2 regions of the Actinacidiphila sp. bgisy145 genome follow, and region 2 is predicted to be linked to the other one. Evidence: riboswitches for the same ligand, from Rfam matches in the RefSeq annotation. Region 2 holds a riboswitch; the other holds the start of a gene.
What was found. A riboswitch is a leader RNA that binds a small molecule or an ion and turns the genes downstream of it on or off. The one in region 2 is predicted to bind cobalamin.

Region 1 (8,856 bases), on a different contig from region 2:
GCCCGGCCGCGGACCGGCGGGCCCTCGCCCCCCGACCCGCGGCCGGGCCGGGTCAGTTCGCGGCCAGCTCCGCCCGGACCGTGCGGGCGGCTGCCACCAGGTGGGCCAGGGACGCCCGGGTCTCGGGCCAGCCGCGGGTCTTCAGGCCGCAGTCCGGGTTGACCCACAGCCGCTCGGCCGGGATGGCCTCAAGTCCCTTGCGCAGCAGGGCCGCCGCCTCCTGCGCGTCCGGTACGCGCGGCGAGTGGATGTCGTAGACGCCCGGACCGGCCTCCCGCGGGTAGCCGCGGCCGGCGAGTTCGGTGGCGACCTGCATGTGGGAGCGGGCGGCCTCCAGGCTGATGACGTCGGCGTCGAGGTCCTCGATGGCCTGCACGATGTCCCCGAACTCGGCGTAGCACATGTGGGTGTGGATCTGGGTGGCCGGACCGGCCGCCGCGGTGGTGAGCCGGAAGGCCGTGGTCGCCCAGGCCAGGTAGGCGGGGCGGTCGGCCGCGCGCAGCGGCAGCGTCTCGCGCAGCGCCGGCTCGTCGACCTGGATCACCGCCGTCCCGGCCGCCTCCAGGTCGGCCACCTCGTCGCGCAGTGCGAGGGCGACCTGCCGGGCGGTGTCGCCGGGCGGCTGGTCGTCGCGGACGAAGGACCAGGCGAGCATGGTGACCGGGCCGGTGAGCATGCCCTTGACCGGGCGTGAGGTCAGCGACTGCGCGTAGGAGGTCCAGCGCACGGTCATCGGCCCGGGCCGGGAGATGTCCCCGGCCAGGATCGGCGGGCGCACGTACCGGGTGCCGTAGGACTGGACCCAGCCGTGCCGCGTGGCGAGGTAGCCGGTGAGCTGCTCGGCGAAGTACTGGACCATGTCGTTGCGCTCGGGCTCGCCGTGCACCAGCACGTCCAGGCCCGTCCGCTCCTGGAAGGAGATCACCTCGCCGATCTCGGCCCTGATCCGCTCCTCGTAGCCGGCCGGGTCGATCCGCCCGGCGCGCAGGTCGGCGCGGGCGGTGCGCAGCTCGGCGGTCTGCGGGAAGGAGCCGATGGTGGTGGTGGGCAGCAGCGGCAGCCCGAGGCGGGCCCGCTGGGCGGCGGCCCGCTCCGGGTACGGCTGGGCGCGGTGGGCGTCGGCGTCGGTGACCGCCGCGACCCGGGCGCGTACGGCGGGGTCGCGGGTGATCGGGGAGGCCGCGCGGGAGGCGAGGGCGGCGCGGCAGGCGGCGAGTTCGCCCGCGATGCTGCCGGTGCCCTCGGCCAGGCCCCTGGCGAGCGTGGCGACCTCGGCGGCCTTCTGCCGCGCGAAGGCCAGCCAGCGCCGCACCTGCGGGTCGATGTCCCGTTCGGGCGCGGTGTCCAGCGGCACGTGCAGCAGCGAGCAGGAGGCGGCGACGTCGACGCGGTCGGCGAGGCCGAGGAGGGTGCCGAGCGTGGACAGCGACCGTTGGAGGTCGTTGATCCAGATGTTGCGGCCGTCGACGACACCGGCGACCAGGCGCTTGCCGGGCAGCCCGCCGACGGCGGCGAGGTGGTCGAGGTTGGCGGCGGCCGGGCCGGTGAAGTCCAGTGCCAGGCCCTCGACGGGGGCCGCGGCCAGCACCGGCAGTGCCTCGCCGAGCCGGTCGAAGTAGGACGCGACGAGCAGCTTCGGCCGGTCGGCGGCGCCGCCCAGCGCGCGGTAGGCGCGGTCGGCCGCGGCCAGTTCGGCCGGCGTGCGGTCCTGTACGAGGGCGGGCTCGTCGAGCTGCGCCCACGCCGCGCCGGCGGCCCGCAGGTCGGCGAGCACCTCCGCGTACACCGGCAGCAGCCGGTCCAGCAGGGACAGCGGCTCGAACCCGGCCGGCGCGCCGGGCGCGGCCTTGGCGAGCAGCAGGTAGGTCACGGGGCCGACGAGCACCGGCCGCGCGTCGTACCCGAGCGCGAGGGCCTCGCGCAGCTCGCCGACCTGCTGGGAGGAGTCCGCGCGGAAGACGGTGTCCGGACCCAACTCGGGCACCAGGTAGTGGTAGTTGGTGTCGAACCACTTCGTCATCTCCAGCGGCGCCGTGTCCTGGGTGCCGCGGGCCATCGCGAAGTAGCCGTCGAGCCGGTCGGCGGCGACGGCCGCGCGGTGCCGCTCGGGCACGGCGCCGACCATGACGCTGGTGTCGAGCACGTGGTCGTAGTACGAGAAGTCGCCGGTGGGCAGTTCGTGGAGGCCGGCCCCGGCGAGCTGCCGCCAGTTGGCGCGGCGCAGGCCGGCGGCGGTCTGCCGGAGGGCGTCGGCGCCGACTTGGCCCTTCCAGTAGCCCTCGACGGCCTTCTTCAGTTCCCGGTGCTGTCCCTGGCGGGGGTAGCCGTACACGGTGGCCCGTGCTGCCGCGGCTGCGGACTTCGCTGACACGGAACTCTCCTTCGCGAGATGTCTCCCTGGCATCCCGGCGACGGGACGAGGGTGCGAAGGCGGCACACCGGACCGGTACGGACCCGGCGCACCGACGACGGCGCGCGCTCGTCCACCTGCCTGCCCATGTACGCCGACCCGCCCACGAGGTCACCGGGACTTCCGCACGCGAGTGGTCGCGTACGGGCAACGGGCAGGTCTTCGGACTCGCGGGCACGCCTGCCGGGGGCAGACACCTACTGGCCGTCGCTTCCCAGGTCCGAGGCGGACCCAGTGCGTCTGACGGCGGTCGTTCCCACTCACCGCTGCGGGGCAGTCCCGGATTCCCACCGGGTTCCCTCTTGCGACGCGCCTGCCTGGCGGGCAGGGGCGAACCAGCTGCACCCGCCAGCATAGATCGCGCGGGCGCCGCCGGGCCGCCCCTTTTCCCGTCCCGGCGGCCCCGGCCGGGGTGTTCCACCCGGCCGGGGGAGCATCAGGCGGGGAGCGTCAGGCCGGTACCGGTTCCGCCTGCGCGGCTTCCTCCTCCTGCGGCGAGGTGGGCACCGTCAGCGCGATCAGGGCGCCGAGCAGGGCCGCGCCCGCGCAGATCCCGAAGAGCAGCCGGTAGGCGTGCAGGGAGGGTATGGCCTGGCCGCCCAGCACGATCACCTGCGAGGCGAACAGGGTGCCGCCGACCGCGCTGGCCAGCGAGCTGCCGACGGAGCGGAAGAGCGAGTTGAGGCCGTTGGCGGCCGCGAGGGCCGAGCGCGGCGCGGCGAGGTTGATCAGCGCGGGCATGGCCGCGTACGCGATGCCGGTGCCGGCCCCGGCGATGCTGGTGCCGAGGATGATCTCCCACAGGTGGCCGGTGAGCGCGATCCGCACCACGAAGCCGGCCGCCACGATGGTCGCGCCGATGGCCAGGGTGATCTTCGGCCCGACCGCGTTGGTGATCGCCGCCGAGGCCGGCGACAGGATGAGCATCGCCACGCCGCTGGGCAGCAGGCACAGGCCGCCCACCACCACGGACGAGCCGAAGCCGTAGCCGGTCACGCGCGGCGCCTCCACGTAGGAGGCGGTGCCGATGAGCGTGGCGAACAGCGCGAAGCCGACGCAGACGGACGCGACGTTCGTCAGCAGCAGCGCGGGCGCGGCGTTGACCCGGACGTCGACCAGCGGCGAGGCCGCGCGGCGCTCCCAGACCACGAACCCGGCCAGCAGCACCGCCGCGGCGACCAGCAGGCCGATCGTGGTCGGCGACGACCAGCCCCAACTGGACGCCTGGCTCAGCGGCAGCAGCAGGCAGACCAGGCCGCCGGCGAGCACCACGGTGCCCGGCAGGTCGAGCCGGCCGGTGGAGCGCCCGGGCGGCTCGCTGAGCAGCAGCCAGGTGCCGAGCACCGACAGCGCGCCGCCGGCCGCGCAGATCCAGAAGAGCAGGTGGTAGTCGGCGTGCTCGCCGATCCACGCGGCCATCGGCACCCCGAGCGCGCCGCCGATCCCGAGCATCGCGCTGACCAGGGCGATCCCCGCCGATGCCCGCTCGCGCGGCAGGATCGAGCTCAACAGGCTGATGCCCAGCGGGATCACGGCCATCGAGACGCCGACGATCGCGCGGCCGACGATCATCGGCACCAGGCCGTCGCTCAGCGCGGAGACCAGCGAGCCGACGCAGAGCGCGGCCGCCGCCGCGATCAGCGTGACCTTCTTGCCGTACAGGTCGCCGAGCCGGCCGGCCACCGGCACCGCGACGGACGCGACCAGCAGCGTGGACGTCAGCAGCCACTGCACGTCGCCGGTGGAGCTGTGCAGGTCGGTGGTGATCTTCGGCAGCACCGGGATCAGCAGCGACTGGGTGAGCGAGGCGAGCAGCCCGGCGAGCGAGACCACCGCGAGCGCGGCGATCTCGGCCGGTTGCCAGCCGGGCCCCGAGCCGGCCCGGCCGTCGCCGTCGGCGGCCGCCTCCGACGCCTCGGGGGCGTGCTCCGAGTTCTTCACCACGGTTGCTCCTCGCTCTGGACATGCCCTGGCCTGCGCGGCCGTCCGGCGGCCCGCGCGGATTTCGTGGCACACGGTGCCATGTGGCATACGGTGCCACGAACGTGCATAGGATTCAATCGGATCGTTGACGTACGGCCGTACACCGAGGAGGCGCACATCGACGGGATGCGCGAACGCAAGCGCGCGGACAACCGCGCGGCGACGATCGAGGTCGCCTTCCGGCTCTTCGGCGAGCACGGATACGACGACGTGACCGTGGCCGCCATCTGCGAGGCCGCCGACATCGGGCGGCGCACCTTCTTCCGCTACTTCGCCTCCAAGGAGGAGCTGCTGAACGTGCCGCTCCAGGAGATGACGGCGCGGCTCGACCAGTCGCTCGCCGCCACACCCGCCGGGTCCGGCGAACGCGAGGCGGTCCGCTCGGCGATGCTGGACCTCGCGGACTACGCGCTGGCCCACCGGCGGCAACTCGGCCTGTACCGGCGGATCATCACCAGCTCCGCCGACCGGCGGTTCGACGCGTTCTGGCATCTGCCGCAGCAGGAGCAGCGGTTCGCCCGGCAGGTGCGCAACCGGCACGGCGGCGCCGCGGAGCCCGGCCTGCACACCCGCCTGCTGGTGGCGCGCGCGGTCGCCGCCTTCCGGGTCTGGCTCGACGAGGCGGTGCGCGGCAACCACGATCTGTCCGCGGACGAGGCCCGCGCGCTGTTCCACCACGTGCTCGACGCCGATCCCTGGCTGGCCGGGCCCGTACCTGGCGGCGGCCCCGGCGGCGGCACCGGACCTGGCACCGACCCCGGACCGGTCGGCCGGGTGGCCGGGGACGGGTCCGCAGACGGGTGAGCGCGGCTCGCACGTTCGGCTGAACGCGGCGATTTCCCCACCTTGTCCCCGGAGCGTGCGGCGTAGCTTCTGCGGTGCCCCATGCGTCTCACCGCACCCCAGGAACAGGAGAAGTCCCTTGGCGACATCCGCTGCTCTTCCTACCCTCCGAGGCCGCATCGTCACCGCCGCGGGCGCGCTGGCCGCCGCCGCGGCGCTCGGCACCACCCTGCTGGGCGCCACCGCCGCCCAGGCGGCCCCGGCCGCCCCGGCCCAGCCCTACGGCACGGTCGTCGCCGGCAACGGCGTCGTCCAGCGCCAGTTCCCCAGCACGGACTCCTCCGTGAAGGGCTCGCTCGCCTACCGCCAGCAGGTCGGCCTGCGCTGCAAGGTCCGCGCCCAGAACATCGAGGGCAACGACATCTGGTACCTGCTGCGGGACAACTCCAACTGGGTCTCGGCGAAGTACGTCGACAACACCGGCTACGTCTCCTACTGCAAGGACGTGCTGCGCAGCGGCAGCGACGTGATGAACGCGGTGCCCAAGGGCGCCAAGGGCTGACGGCCCCGAAGCACGCGGGCATCCCGGAGCCGCGGCAGGTCCCGCAAGCGGCTCCGGGGCGCCGCCCTCCCGCCGCCTCCGGTCAGTGCCGCATCCCGCCCGGGGGCGGAGCGGTCCGCGCCGCCGCCGGACGGCCGGCGAGCGCCGACAGCAGTGGCAGAGTCAGGGCCAGCCACGCCGCACCGAGCAGCCAGCCGCCCAGCTCGTCGGTGGGCCACTGCACCCCCAGGTAGATCCGGGTGGCGCTGATCGCCGCCACCCAGCAGCCGCAGCTCAGCACGTCCAGCCGTACGGCGCCGCGCGGCGCGTCACTGCGCAGCGCCGCCCAGGCCAGCAGCCCCGCGGTCAGCGCGGCCGTGGTGGCGTGGCCGGACGGGAACGCCCAGTCGGTGCCGAGCACCGCCCAGTCCGCCACCGGCGGGCGCGGCCGGTCCAGGGCGAAGACGACCGCCAGCCGCAGCGCCTGCCCGGTCAGCAGGATCGCCACCCCGCACAGCGCCGCCGACACCTCCCGCCGCGACGCCGTCCGCTGCGCGCACCCGGTCCACCCGGCCAGCGCCGCCGCGACGTAGGGCAGCGGGCCGGCCCCTGTCGTGTCCAGCAGGCGCGAGGCGGCGACCACGTCCGCGGAGCGGTGGGCGACGGCCCACTGGTGCACGGCGCGGTCCGGCCCGAGCGGTGCGCCGCCGCGCGCGCCGAGCGCCCACACCAGGAGCGTGAAGAGCGCCGCGCACAGCGTGAACGCCCCGGCCGCCGCGAGGGCCCCGCCGCCGTGCGGCGCGAGCGTCCGCAGCCGTCGGTGGGCGAAGGCGCGCGTGGTGAACGCTGAGGACATCCTGCCTCGGCCCCGCATCCTTGGTCCGTTGCCGCCCCGGGCCGCACGTGCGTGAAACCCGAATGACTACAGCACTGTAGACGTAGACCCCGCCCGGGTCGACGCCGCCCCCACCGGCGTGCCCCCCCAACCCGCCGCCCAGCCGTACCCCCGCGCGTGCCTCGTCCCGCCCCTGTTCCGCCCGCCCGGGTCAGGGCACCGCGGGAATTCGGGCCCGCGGCAGAGCGCAGTGGCGGGGGATTCACGGGGCCGGGGAACGCAGGGTGCCCGGGTGTGTTCGAGGCGTGGCCGACCGTGCGAGCGCGGCGGCGTCGAGTGTTATTCAATGGGTGTGCGGTAGGGGATCTCGGGGCTTCTTCGCACGCAGAAACCGGGCATGCCTCCGGCCACGCACCGGGGCCGGCCAGCGAGCTGAGAGAGCGTATGGACTCGACACCATCCCCCTCGTCTTCGTTGCCGTCCGACCAGGTCAGTCGCGCGCTGGGAAACTACGGCCCGCACGGCGGCACCGGGCCGGCGGCCGGCGCTGCCCGGGCGCAGGAGGCCGCCGTGCCGGGCGGCGGCACCGGACACCACCCCGAGAGCCAGGAGCAGATCCTCGGCTCCGTCGACCTCGACCGCGAGCTGAACATCACCCGCCGCAACCTGGAGGCGCCCGCGTTCGCGGGGCTGAGCGTCGCCGCGGGCCGGCCCTTCGCCGACCTGCTGCCGCCCGGGGACATCCCGACCGTCACCCGCCGGCTGCGGCAGGTCGCCGAGACGAAGGAGCCGCACGTCGCCCGGGTCCAGCGGCTGCTGCGGGACGACGGCACCGAGCTGGTCGTCTCGATGAGCATCCTGCCCGCCGCGCCGCCCCAGGAGGGCCTGACCGTCTCCCTGATCGCGATGGCCAAGCGGCTGCACCTGTACGCCGCCGAGACCGCCATCGGCACCTCCCTGGACATCGGCGACACCGCGCAGTCCCTGGCCCAGTCCCTGCTGGCCTGGGCCGACGTCGCCGCGATCGACCTGGACTACGCGGTGTGGACCGGCGAGGCCGTCACCGAGCAGCCGGCCGGGCGGGTCCGGCTGCGCCGCGCGGCCCTGGTGCCGGACCGGGCCTGGCCGGAGGGCTACCTCACGCCCGGCGACAACCTCCCCGGCGAGGCGAACCGCCTGCTGGCCGAGGCCGTCAAGCGCGACGGCGTCACCCGCCCCATCGTCATCCCCGACCGGGCGTCGATCGAGCGGGCCCTGGGCGGCGACCCGCTGCTGATCCGGGCCCTGGTGCCGGGCGACCGGCCGGTCAGCCTGGCGTGCATACCGCTGGTCGTCGAGGGGCGGGACGGCGCCGCGCCGATCGTGCTGGGCGTGGCGGAGATCTGGCGCCGCCCGGACCGCCCCTTCCGCGACAGCGAGCTGCTCGACCTCCAGGAACTGACCGCGCGCACCGCCCACCACGTGGACCTGGCCCGCCAGCACCAACGCGAGCACGCCCAGGTGCTCGCGCTCCAACGGCGGCTGCTGCCGCGGGCCGGCAGTGACACCATCGACGTCGCCAGCGTCTACCAGCCGACCACCCCCGACAGCGCCGGCGTCGGCGGGGACTGGGTGAACAGCTTCCCGCTGCCGGGCGGGCGCACCGCGCTGGTCGTCGGCGACGTGGTCGGCCACGGCCTGGGGGCCGCCGCGGCCATGGGCCAGCTCAGCATGGAGGCCCGCGCGCTGCTGTCGGCGGGTCTGGCCCCCGACGAGGTGCTGGAGCACCTGGACGAGACCGTGACGCTGCTGGACGACGCGGAGGCGGGGCTGGCCGCCGGATACAGCGCCCTCGGCTCGACCTGCTGCATCGCGGTGTACGACCCGGTCGGCCACCAGGTGGTGATGTCCAGCGCGGGCCACCTGCCGCCGGTGCTGGTGCTGCCCGACGGCACCGCCGAGGTGCTGTCGGCGCCCCCGCACCCGGGGCTCGGCACCGAGTTCGCGCTGCGCGAGCCGTTCGACACGCACACCTTCGCCGCGCCGCCCGGGTCGCTGCTCGCCCTGTACACCGACGGCCTGGTGGAGGACCCGGCGGTGCCGATAGACGAGGGCATCGCCCGGCTCGCGGAACTCGTCGGCCGGGTGCACCCCTGGGACGACCTCCAGCAGGCCGCGCGGCGGCTGGTGACCACCCTCACCGCGCGCAGCCACCTGCGCGACGACATGACGCTGCTGCTGGCCCGGATGACCGGCCGCCGCAAGCGCGACGTGGCCACCTGGCGGCTGCCCGCCCGCGCCGACGCCGCAGGGCAGGCCCGCGCC
Region 2 (8,856 bases):
CCGGGGTGGCCGCCGTACGCTCCCGGACCCAGGCGGCCGGGACGACCGGCGGTATCTGCGGGGCGGTGCGCGCGGGTATGTGCGCGGGTATGCCGTCCGGGGTGCTCATACGGCGCCCCCGACCTGGGCCACCGACGCAGCCGGAGCGGCCGGGCGTGCGGCGACGGTGCCGCCGGTGGGGCGGTCCGCGCCGAGGCCCGCGACCTGCGGGACCACGTCGGAGGCCACCAGCTCCATGGCGCGGGCGACCTTGGCGTGCGGGATGCCGCCGATGTCGACGGACAGCAGGTGCAGGTCGTGGCCCCACAGGTCGTGGAGCCGGCCGAGCTTGTCGACCACCTCGGCGGGGCTGCCGCAGATCGCCGAGCCGGGGCCCACCAGGTCGTCGAAGTCGAAGGCGAGCGGTCGGGCGCCGACCGGCAGCTTCGCGCCGCGGAAGTAGTTGGCGTAGTACTCCCGCCACTGCTCGCGGGCCTGCGCGGTGGTGTCGGCGACGAAGACGTGGCTGGCGGCGCCGGTGCGCGCCTGCTCGGCCGGGCGGCCGGCCTTGGCCCACAGCTCGCGGTAGAGCGCGAACATCGGGGCGTGGGTCTGCGGCGGGCGGGCGGTGGTGCCGAAGACCATCGGCAGCCCGGTCTCGACCGCCAGGTGCACCGAGTCCGGCTTGGAGCCGCCGCTGACCCACACCGGCGGCCGCGCCTGGTGCAGCCGCGGCTGCACCCGCACCGCGTCCAGCGGCGGGCGGAAGGCGCCCTGCCAGGTCACCTCGGGCTCGTCCTCGGACCACAGGCGCAGCAGGAGTTCGAGGTTCTCCCGCTTGCGGTCGGCCTTGCTCTCCGGCGGCTGGGCGAAGACGCTGTAGGGGTCGGGGAAGAAGGACGCGCCCGCGATGAGCTGGAGCCGCCCGCCGGAGAGCTGGTCGAGCGTCGCGTAGTCCTCGGCGACCAGCACCGGGTCGCGGTTGGCGACCAGCGTGGTGCCGGTGGCCAGGGTGATGGTGGAGGTGCGGGCGGCTATCGCCGCGAGCACCACCGGGGGCGCCGATATGACGTCGCGCTCCCCGAAGTGGTGCTCCCCCACGGTGAACCAGGAGAAGCCGAGCCGCTCGGCGAGCACCGCGCTGCGGACCACCTCGTCGAGGCGCTCGGCCTGGGAGACGCGGTGCCCGGTGAAGGGGTCGCTGAGTAGGGTGCCGAAAGTGATGGTCCCGATATCCATGTGCACGGTCCTCTGGCGGGTTGACGGAAAGCCCTCAAAGTAAAGTACAACGTGCATGGTAAATTGGGCAACGGACGACGACCCGTATCGGAGGCTTCCCCTGAGTACCCCACCGACGGCCCCCGCCCGCAAGGCGGCACCGGAGCGCCCCGGCCCCGCCCGTACCGGCGGACGGGCCGGCAAGCGCGACGCCATCACCCAGGGCGCCCGGACCGTCTTCGGCCGCGAGGGCTACAGCCGCACCAGCATCGAGGCGATCGCCGCCGAGGCCGGCGTGTCCACGCGCACCATCTACAACCACTTCGAGGGCAAGGACCAGCTCTTCTCCGACGTGGTCCACGACAGCGCCGGGCAGGTCGCGGACGCGTTCGTCGCCACCGTCGAGAAGCAGGTGACCGGCACCGACCCGCGCGCCGACCTGCTCGCGCTCGGCCGCGCCTTCGTCGGCCAGCGCACCCAGTTCCCCGAGCACTTCGCGATGATCCGGCAGATCAAGGCCGAGGTGCAGCACTTCCCCGCCGCCGTGATCGACGCCTGGCAGCAGGCCGGGCCGCAGCGCGTCCAGCGGGAGGTCGCCCGGCGGCTGGAGCAGCTCGCCGGCGCCGGGCTGCTGCGCATCCCCGAACCCGCCCGCGCCACCGTGCACTTCATCGCCCTGGTGACCTCGGAGATCACCATCCGCCCGCACGGCAGCCCGCCGCTGGGCGCGGCCGAGATCCGCGACTGCGTCACCCGCGCCGTCGACGCCTTCCTGCACGGCTACGGCACCGACCGCCCGTCCTGACCCCCGCTCCGCACTCCCCTCGCGCGGCCCTTCCCGTCAACTCCGGGCGGGGCCGCGGCCGTTGGCACCGGGCCCTACCCCCGCGGCGGTGCGGGCCCTCCGCGCCCTGTGATCCGGCCGGCCGGGCGGGGCGGCGCGTTTGGTAGCGTGCGCGTGCCGTGGTGCACGGGAAACCGGTCGGAAGCCGGTGCGGCCCTCGCCACTGTAGTCGCGGAGTTCCGCGGCCCTGCGCCGACCGTCCCCACGACGGTCGGGGCCACTGGGCGGACCGGCAACGGACGCCTGGGAAGGCCGGCCGTGGAGCGTCGACGCGAAAGCCAGGAGACCGGCCACGGCGCGACATCTTCCACGAGGGTTTGGAGTACACGTGCCGAGCAGCGCCCTGCGCCCGTTCCGCCATATCAGCCGTCTCATACGCCCCGGCGCCCGGGCCCGCACCCGCCCGCTACGGCTGCCGGCCGCCGCCGCGGCCCTGCTGGCCACCGGGTGCCTGGCCGCCTGCACGGGGGCGCCCGCCGCGAGCGGCCCGACGTCCTCCGCCGCCGCGCGCAGCAGCACCGCCCCGGTCAGCGTGCGCAGTTGCGGCGTGGCCACCACCGTCGCCGCGCCCCCGAAGCGGCTGGTCACCCTCAACGAGGGCGCCACCGAGGTCGCCCTCGCGCTGGGCCTCCAGTCGCGGATGGCCGGCACCGCCTACCTCGACGACACGATCCCCGCGAAGTGGAAGGCCGCCTACGACTCCGTGCCGGTGCTCAGCAAGGAGTACCCGTCCAAGGAGAAGCTCCTCGCCGCGCGCCCCGACTTCCTCTACGCCTCCTACACCAGCGCCTTCACCGGCAAGGTCGCCGGCACCCGCGCCGAGCTGGCCGCCGAGCACATCGGCTCCTATCTGTCGCCCTTCGGCTGCGCGGACGCGAAGCAGGTGCCCGCCGCGTCGTTCGAGGCGGTGTGGGGCGAACTCGCCGACATCGCCGCGGTCTTCGGGGTGCCGCAGCGGGCGGCCGCGATCGAGCGGCAGCAGAAGACGGCGCTGGCCGCACTGGCCGCCCAGGGCGCGGGCAAGGGCCTGGACGTGCTCTGGTACGACTCCGGCACCAAGTCCCCCTACGTCGGGGCCGGCCACGGCGGACCGCAGACCGTCCTGGACGCCGTCGGCGCGCACAACGTGTTCGGCACCCTGAAAGGCGGCTGGCAGAACGTGAGCTGGGAGCAGGTGGCCGCCGCCGACCCGGACGCCATCGTGCTCGCGGACGCGAGCTGGGACAGCGCCGCGGCCAAGATCTCCTATCTGGAGCACGACCCCGTGCTGAGCCGGCTCACCGCGGTGCGCCGGCGCGCGTTCGTCGTCGTGCCGTTCTCGGAGTCGACGCCCGGCGTGCTCCTGGCGGACGGCGCGGCCCGGGTCGCGGCCGGTCTGGCCGCGCTGCCCGCCGCGTCGTGACGGCCGCGGACCGTACGCGTACGCGTACGCCCGACCGCGCCCGCGACCGTACAGCGGCCCGCTCGGCTGCGGTGCTGGCCGCGGCCGCGGTGGCGCTGCTGGCGGTGTGCCTGCTCGGCCTCGCGATCGGGTCGGTGCACGAGCCGCCGCGGGTGGTGGCCGACGTCCTGCTGCGGCGGCTGGGCCTGGGCGACCACCATGTGACGCTGCTGGACGACCAGATCGTCTGGCAGCTGCGGCTGCCGCGGGTGGTGGGTGCGGCGGCCACCGGCGCCGGGCTCGCGGTGTGCGGCGCGGTGCTCCAGACGCTCACCGGCAACGACCTCGCCGACCCCTACCTGCTGGGCATCTCCGACGGCGCCGCCGTCGGCGCGGTCACCGTACTGGTGCTCGGCGTCGGCGCGTCCGGCGCGGCGGCCGCCGGTGCGCTGCCGGTCGCCGCGTTCGCGGGGGCGCTGCTCGCGGCGGCGCTCGTCATGGCGCTGGCCGGTGCGGGGTCCTGGTCGCTTTCCGGGACCCGCACGGTCCTCGCCGGGGTCGCGGTGGGGCAGATGTGCGCGGCGTTCACCTCGTTCGTGGTGCTCGTCCTGGGCGACCGGGACGCCGCCCGCGGTGTCATGGAGTGGACGCTCGGCTCGGTGGCCGGGGTGCGGTGGCACACGGCGCTGTTCCTCGCGGCGGTCGCCGTCACCGGGACGGCGGTGGCGCTCGCCGCGGCCCGGGACCTGGACGCCTTCGCCTTCGGCGAGACCGCGGCACGCTCCTTCGGCGTTCCGGTGGAACGGCTGCGGTGGCTCCTGGTCGGCACCTGCGCCCTGGTGACGGCCTGCCTGGTGACCGAGACCGGCGTCATCGGCTTCGTCGGGCTCGTGGTCCCGCACGTCGTCCGCCTGCTGTGCGGCCCGGGGCACGCGGTCCTGCTGCCGGCCTCCGCGCTGCTCGGCGCGGCCCTCCTGGTCGGCAGCGACCTGCTCGCCCGGTCCGTCCTGCCCGACCAGGAGATCCCGGTCGGCGTGATCACCGCGGGGCTGGGCGCCCCCTTCTTCGCCGCCCTCCTCCGCCGCCGCACCCGCACCGCGGCCCCCGCGGGAGCCCGCCCATGACCGCGGCCCGGCGCCCCCTCCCCCACCCGAACCACCACGCGAGCCCGCACATGACCGCCAGGCAACAGCCCCACCCCGGGCAGGTATCCGCCACGGGCGGAGGGCGGCCGCCGTTCGCCCCGCGCCACCACCTCGCCGGACCCGCCGTGCGGGGCCGGGCGTGAGCGCCCGGGAGCCGGTGGTGCTGGGGTGCGCCGGGGTCGGGGTGCGGGTCGGGGACGCCGTGCTGCTGGAGGACGTCGCGCTCGACTTCGCCCCCGGCCGGCTGACCGGCCTGCTCGGGCCGAACGGCGCCGGGAAGACCACGCTGCTGCGGGTCCTGGCCGGGCTGGGGCGGCCCGGCCGGGGGCGGGTCGAGCTGGACGGGCAGGACCTGTACGCGCTGCCGGCCCGGCGCAGGGCGCGGCGGGTGGCGTTCATGGAGCAGCAGGCGGACACCGGCCTGCCCCTGACGTCCCGTCAAGTGATCGAGCTGGGCCGGACCCCGCACCGCGGCCGGTGGCCGGTGCCGCCGGGCTCGGCCGCGGCGGCGCGGGAGCAGGCCGTACTGGCCGGGGCAGTGGCCGCCGCCGATGTCGGCGCCCTGCTCGACCGGAGCTGGTCGTCGCTGTCCGGGGGCGAGCGCCAGCGGGTCCAGCTCGCCCGGGCGCTGGCGCAGGAGCCCGGTGTGCTCCTGCTGGACGAGCCGGCCAACCACCTGGACCTGCGGCACCAGTTGGCGTTCATGGAGACGGTCCGCGCTCTGGGCGTCACCGCGGTGGCCGCGCTGCACGACCTCGAACTCGCGGCCGCCTACTGCGCGGACATCGCCGTCCTGCACGGCGGCCGGCTGGTCGCGCACGGCCCGGTGGAGCAGGTGCTCACCGCGGAACTGGTCGGGCGCGTGTACGGGGTGGACGTGACCGTGGCGCGCCATCCGGTGCACGACCGCCCGCATGTGCGGTGGAACGGCGTACTGCGCGGGGCGGACGCGTCATGAGCCTGGTGCTGGTCGGCATGTCGGCGGTGGAGGCGGGCCGCCGGGCCGAACTGCTGGCCCTGGCCCGGCGCTCCGGCGCCACGATCGCCTTCCTCCAGCAGGGCGAGCCGTCGCTCACGGCCGAGTTGGCCCGGCTGGCGGACGCGCGGACCACGGAAGAGGGCACCGGCACCGGCGGCGCCCCCGTCGTCCTCGTCGGGGTCCGGCTGGGCGGCGGCGGGCCGGGGCCGTCCTGGCTGCGCCGGGTCGCCGCGTACTGGTGGCGGGAGCACGGCGGCCCGCGCCCGGAGGTGCGGGTGGGCGCGAAGCTCGCCGGGGACCTGGCGGAGGTCGCCGCGGCCGCGGCCACCGCGCGGCCGGTCACCGGCGAGGAGCCCGGCCTGACCTCGGCCGCCTGGGCGGAGGTGCCCGGACACCGCCACCAGGTCCTGGTGTGCCGCGGCCCGCGCTGCACCGCGAAGGGCGCGGACGCGACCCTGCGCGCCCTGGTCGGGGGGCTCGGCGCGCACGGGCTCGGCGACGACGACGTGCTGGTGACGCAGACCGGCTGCCAGTTCCCCTGCAACCAGGCACCGGTGGTCAGCGTGCAGCCCGACGACGTCTGGTACGGCCGGGTGGACCCGGCGGCGGCCGCGGCGATCGTGGCCGCCCACCTCGCCGGCGGCCGCCCCGAGGCGGAGCACCGCCTGCCCCGGCACCGCGCCGGCCCGCCGTCCCACCCACCGGACTTTGCCGGGTGCTAAGTTTGCACAGCGCAAGGTTTTTGTTGCATCATGCAAACGTGCTGACGCCTGCCGACTTCCCGCCCGAGCGCCCCGCCTCCCCCGCCACCCCCGCCACCGCGGACGCCGCTCTGGACGCCGCTCTGGCCGCCACCGCGGGCGCTGTCCGCGTCGGCCGCGGTCCGGCCGCCCTGCTGACGGCGCTGCGGGAGGCGAAGGGCGGGCTGCTGGTGCTGGCCCTGGCGGTCGGGTGCGGGGCGGGCGCGGGCGCGATCGCGTTCCGCTGGCTGATCGGGACCTTCACCCGCGCGCTGTCCGGCCACACGGACTACTCCGCCGCCGGCCGCGCCGCCAATCCGCACGTGCCCTGGCTCGGGCACTGGTTCGTGCTGCTCGCCCCGGTGCTGGCCGGCCTGGTCTACGGCCCGCTGGTGCAGCGCTTCGCCCGCGAGGCCCGCGGCCACGGCGTCCCCGAGGTGATGTACGCCGTCGCGCGCCGCGGCGGGCGGATCGCGCCGCAGGTCGCCGTGGTGAAGTCGCTGGCGTCCGCGCTGTGCATGGGCGGCGGCGGCTCGGTCGGCCGCGAGGGCCCGATCGTGCAGATCGGCTCCGCGCTGGGCTCCACGCTCGGCCGCGCGGTGCGGGTCGCCGAGGACCGGATGCGGGTGCTGGTCGCCTGCGGCGCGGCCGGCGGCATCGCGGCCACCTTCAACGCACCGCTGGCCGGGGTGTTCTTCGCGATGGAGCTGATCCTGCGGGACTTCACCGCCGAGTCGTTCGGCATGGTCGTCCTGGCCTCGGTCACCGCGAGCGTCATCGGCCGCGCCGCGTTCGGCGACGAGCCGTTCCTGCACCTGCCCGCCTTCACCGTGACCCACCTCTCGCAGTACCTGCTCTTCGCCCTGCTCGGCGTACTGGCCGGCGCCGTCGGCGTCGCCTTCACCCGGGTCCTGTACCGGGTGGAGGACGCCTGCGACTGGGCCTGGCGCGGCCCGGAGTGGGCCCGCCCCGCGGTCGGCGGCCTCCTGCTCGGCGGCCTCCTGCTGCTCCTGCCCGAGATGTACGGCGTCGGTTACCCCGTCCTGGAGCGGGCCGTCGGCGGGAAGTACGCGATCGGGTTCCTGGTCGTCCTGCTGCTGGGCAAGATGCTCGCCACCAGCCTGACCATCGGCATCGGCGGCAGCGGCGGGGTCTTCGCGCCCTCGCTGTTCATGGGCGCCATGCTCGGCGCCGCCTACGGTGCCGCCGCCCACCACCTGCTGCCCGGCGGCGCCGGACCGGTCGGCGCCTACGGCCTGATCGGCATGGGCGCCGCCTTCGCCGGCGCGGCCCGCGCCCCGATCACCGCGGTGGTCATCATGTTCGAACTCACCGGCGAGTACACGATCATCCTGCCGCTCATGACCGCGATCGTGCTCGCCACCCTGACCAGCCGCGCCCTGTCCGCCGACACCATCTACACCCTCAAGCTGCGCCGCCGCGGCATCGACCTCGACCAGGCCCCGGGCGGCACCGTGCTGGCCGGGATCACCGTGGGCGCCGTGATGGAAGCGGTCCCCCCGCCCCTGGACGGCGCCACCCCGCTCGCCGGCGCCGCCGAGGCGCTGGCCCGCTCCCCGCACGGTGTCCTGCCGGTGACCGCCGACGGCGCCTACCTCGGCACCGCCACCGCCCGTACCGCCGCCGAGACCCTTGCCGACGGCGCCCACGCGGACGCGACCGTGCGGTCCATCACCCACCTGCCGGCGCCCGTCACCGCCGCCACCGACCTGTCCACCGCCCTGGACGCCCTGGTCAGCTCCGAAGGCGCCGGGCTGCCGGTGCTCGACGACGACCGGGCGCACCTGACCGGCTGGATCACCCACCAGGCCGTCCTGCACGCGCTGCGCGGACCGTCGCGGAGCGCCGCCGCGGCCGCCGGCTGAGACGGGACGCCCCGTACGGCGTCCAGGACCCGCCGCAGAAGCCGCGCGCCGGCTCCGGAGCACGACCGTCGGCGGTCAGCCGGCCACCGGGGCGAGCAGTTCCGCCGGCAGGTCCGCGGTGGCGCGCGGAACGATGCAGAGCAGGTGCCCGGCCGGGTCCACGAAGACCTTGAACCGGTCGCCGCCACCTGCCCGCCGAGGAAACCCTGGTAGAACCGGGCCAGCCGGATCGGATCGGGGCAGTCGAGGGTGATCGCGAGGAGCCGGGCCGCAGGGTGCATGGGCCGAGTCTTCCACCGTCGGCCCGCCCGCGGCAGGCGCCCACGGCCCGTGCCCCGCCTTCTCCGCCGGCCGAGGGGGGCCGGTGCCTGCCGGGGACACGGCCGGGGATGTAGAAAGGTGTCCATGGTCGCTTCCCCGTCCGTGCCGGACAACGACGCCGAGGCCATGGTCAGCGCGCTGCTGACCGCCTCGCGGCTCCTGGTCGCCGTTTCCGCCCGCTCGCTCGCGTCGGTCGAGGAGTCCTTGACGCTGCCGCAGTTCCGGATGCTCGTGGCCCTGCACAGCCGCGGACCGCTCAGCCTGTCCGCGCTGGCCGCGGAGTTGGACGTCCAGCCGTCCACCGCGATGCGGATGATCGACCGGCTGGTCGCCGTGGACATGGTCGAGCGGGGCACGGTGCCC

Region 1: another riboswitch for cobalamin. It lies ahead of metE (5-methyltetrahydropteroyltriglutamate--homocysteine S-methyltransferase); the one in region 2 lies ahead of AC3ERT_RS33500 (ABC transporter substrate-binding protein).

The regions. Positions count from the first base shown of each region.
Region 1 covers NZ_JBYIRL010000015.1:152,169-161,024, forward strand. Annotated here, with positions in the region: gene metE (5-methyltetrahydropteroyltriglutamate--homocysteine S-methyltransferase) at 53-2,371, opposite strand; cobalamin riboswitch at 2,547-2,765, opposite strand; gene AC3ERT_RS16195 (MFS transporter) at 2,861-4,354, opposite strand; gene AC3ERT_RS16200 (TetR family transcriptional regulator) at 4,520-5,197, shown strand; gene AC3ERT_RS16205 (SH3 domain-containing protein) at 5,316-5,738, shown strand; gene AC3ERT_RS16210 (phosphatase PAP2 family protein) at 5,821-6,573, opposite strand; gene AC3ERT_RS16215 (SpoIIE family protein phosphatase) at 6,997-8,856, shown strand, end outside.
Region 2 covers NZ_JBYIRL010000056.1:33,929-42,784, reverse strand. Annotated here, with positions in the region: gene AC3ERT_RS33515 (sulfurtransferase) at 1-109, opposite strand, end outside; gene AC3ERT_RS33510 (LLM class flavin-dependent oxidoreductase) at 106-1,218, opposite strand; gene AC3ERT_RS33505 (TetR/AcrR family transcriptional regulator) at 1,274-2,002, shown strand; cobalamin riboswitch at 2,145-2,350, shown strand; gene AC3ERT_RS33500 (ABC transporter substrate-binding protein) at 2,370-3,443, shown strand; gene AC3ERT_RS33495 (FecCD family ABC transporter permease) at 3,440-4,546, shown strand; gene AC3ERT_RS33490 (ABC transporter ATP-binding protein) at 4,707-5,525, shown strand; gene AC3ERT_RS33485 ((2Fe-2S) ferredoxin domain-containing protein) at 5,522-6,268, shown strand; gene AC3ERT_RS33480 (chloride channel protein) at 6,475-8,172, shown strand; gene AC3ERT_RS33475 (MarR family winged helix-turn-helix transcriptional regulator) at 8,578-8,856, shown strand, end outside.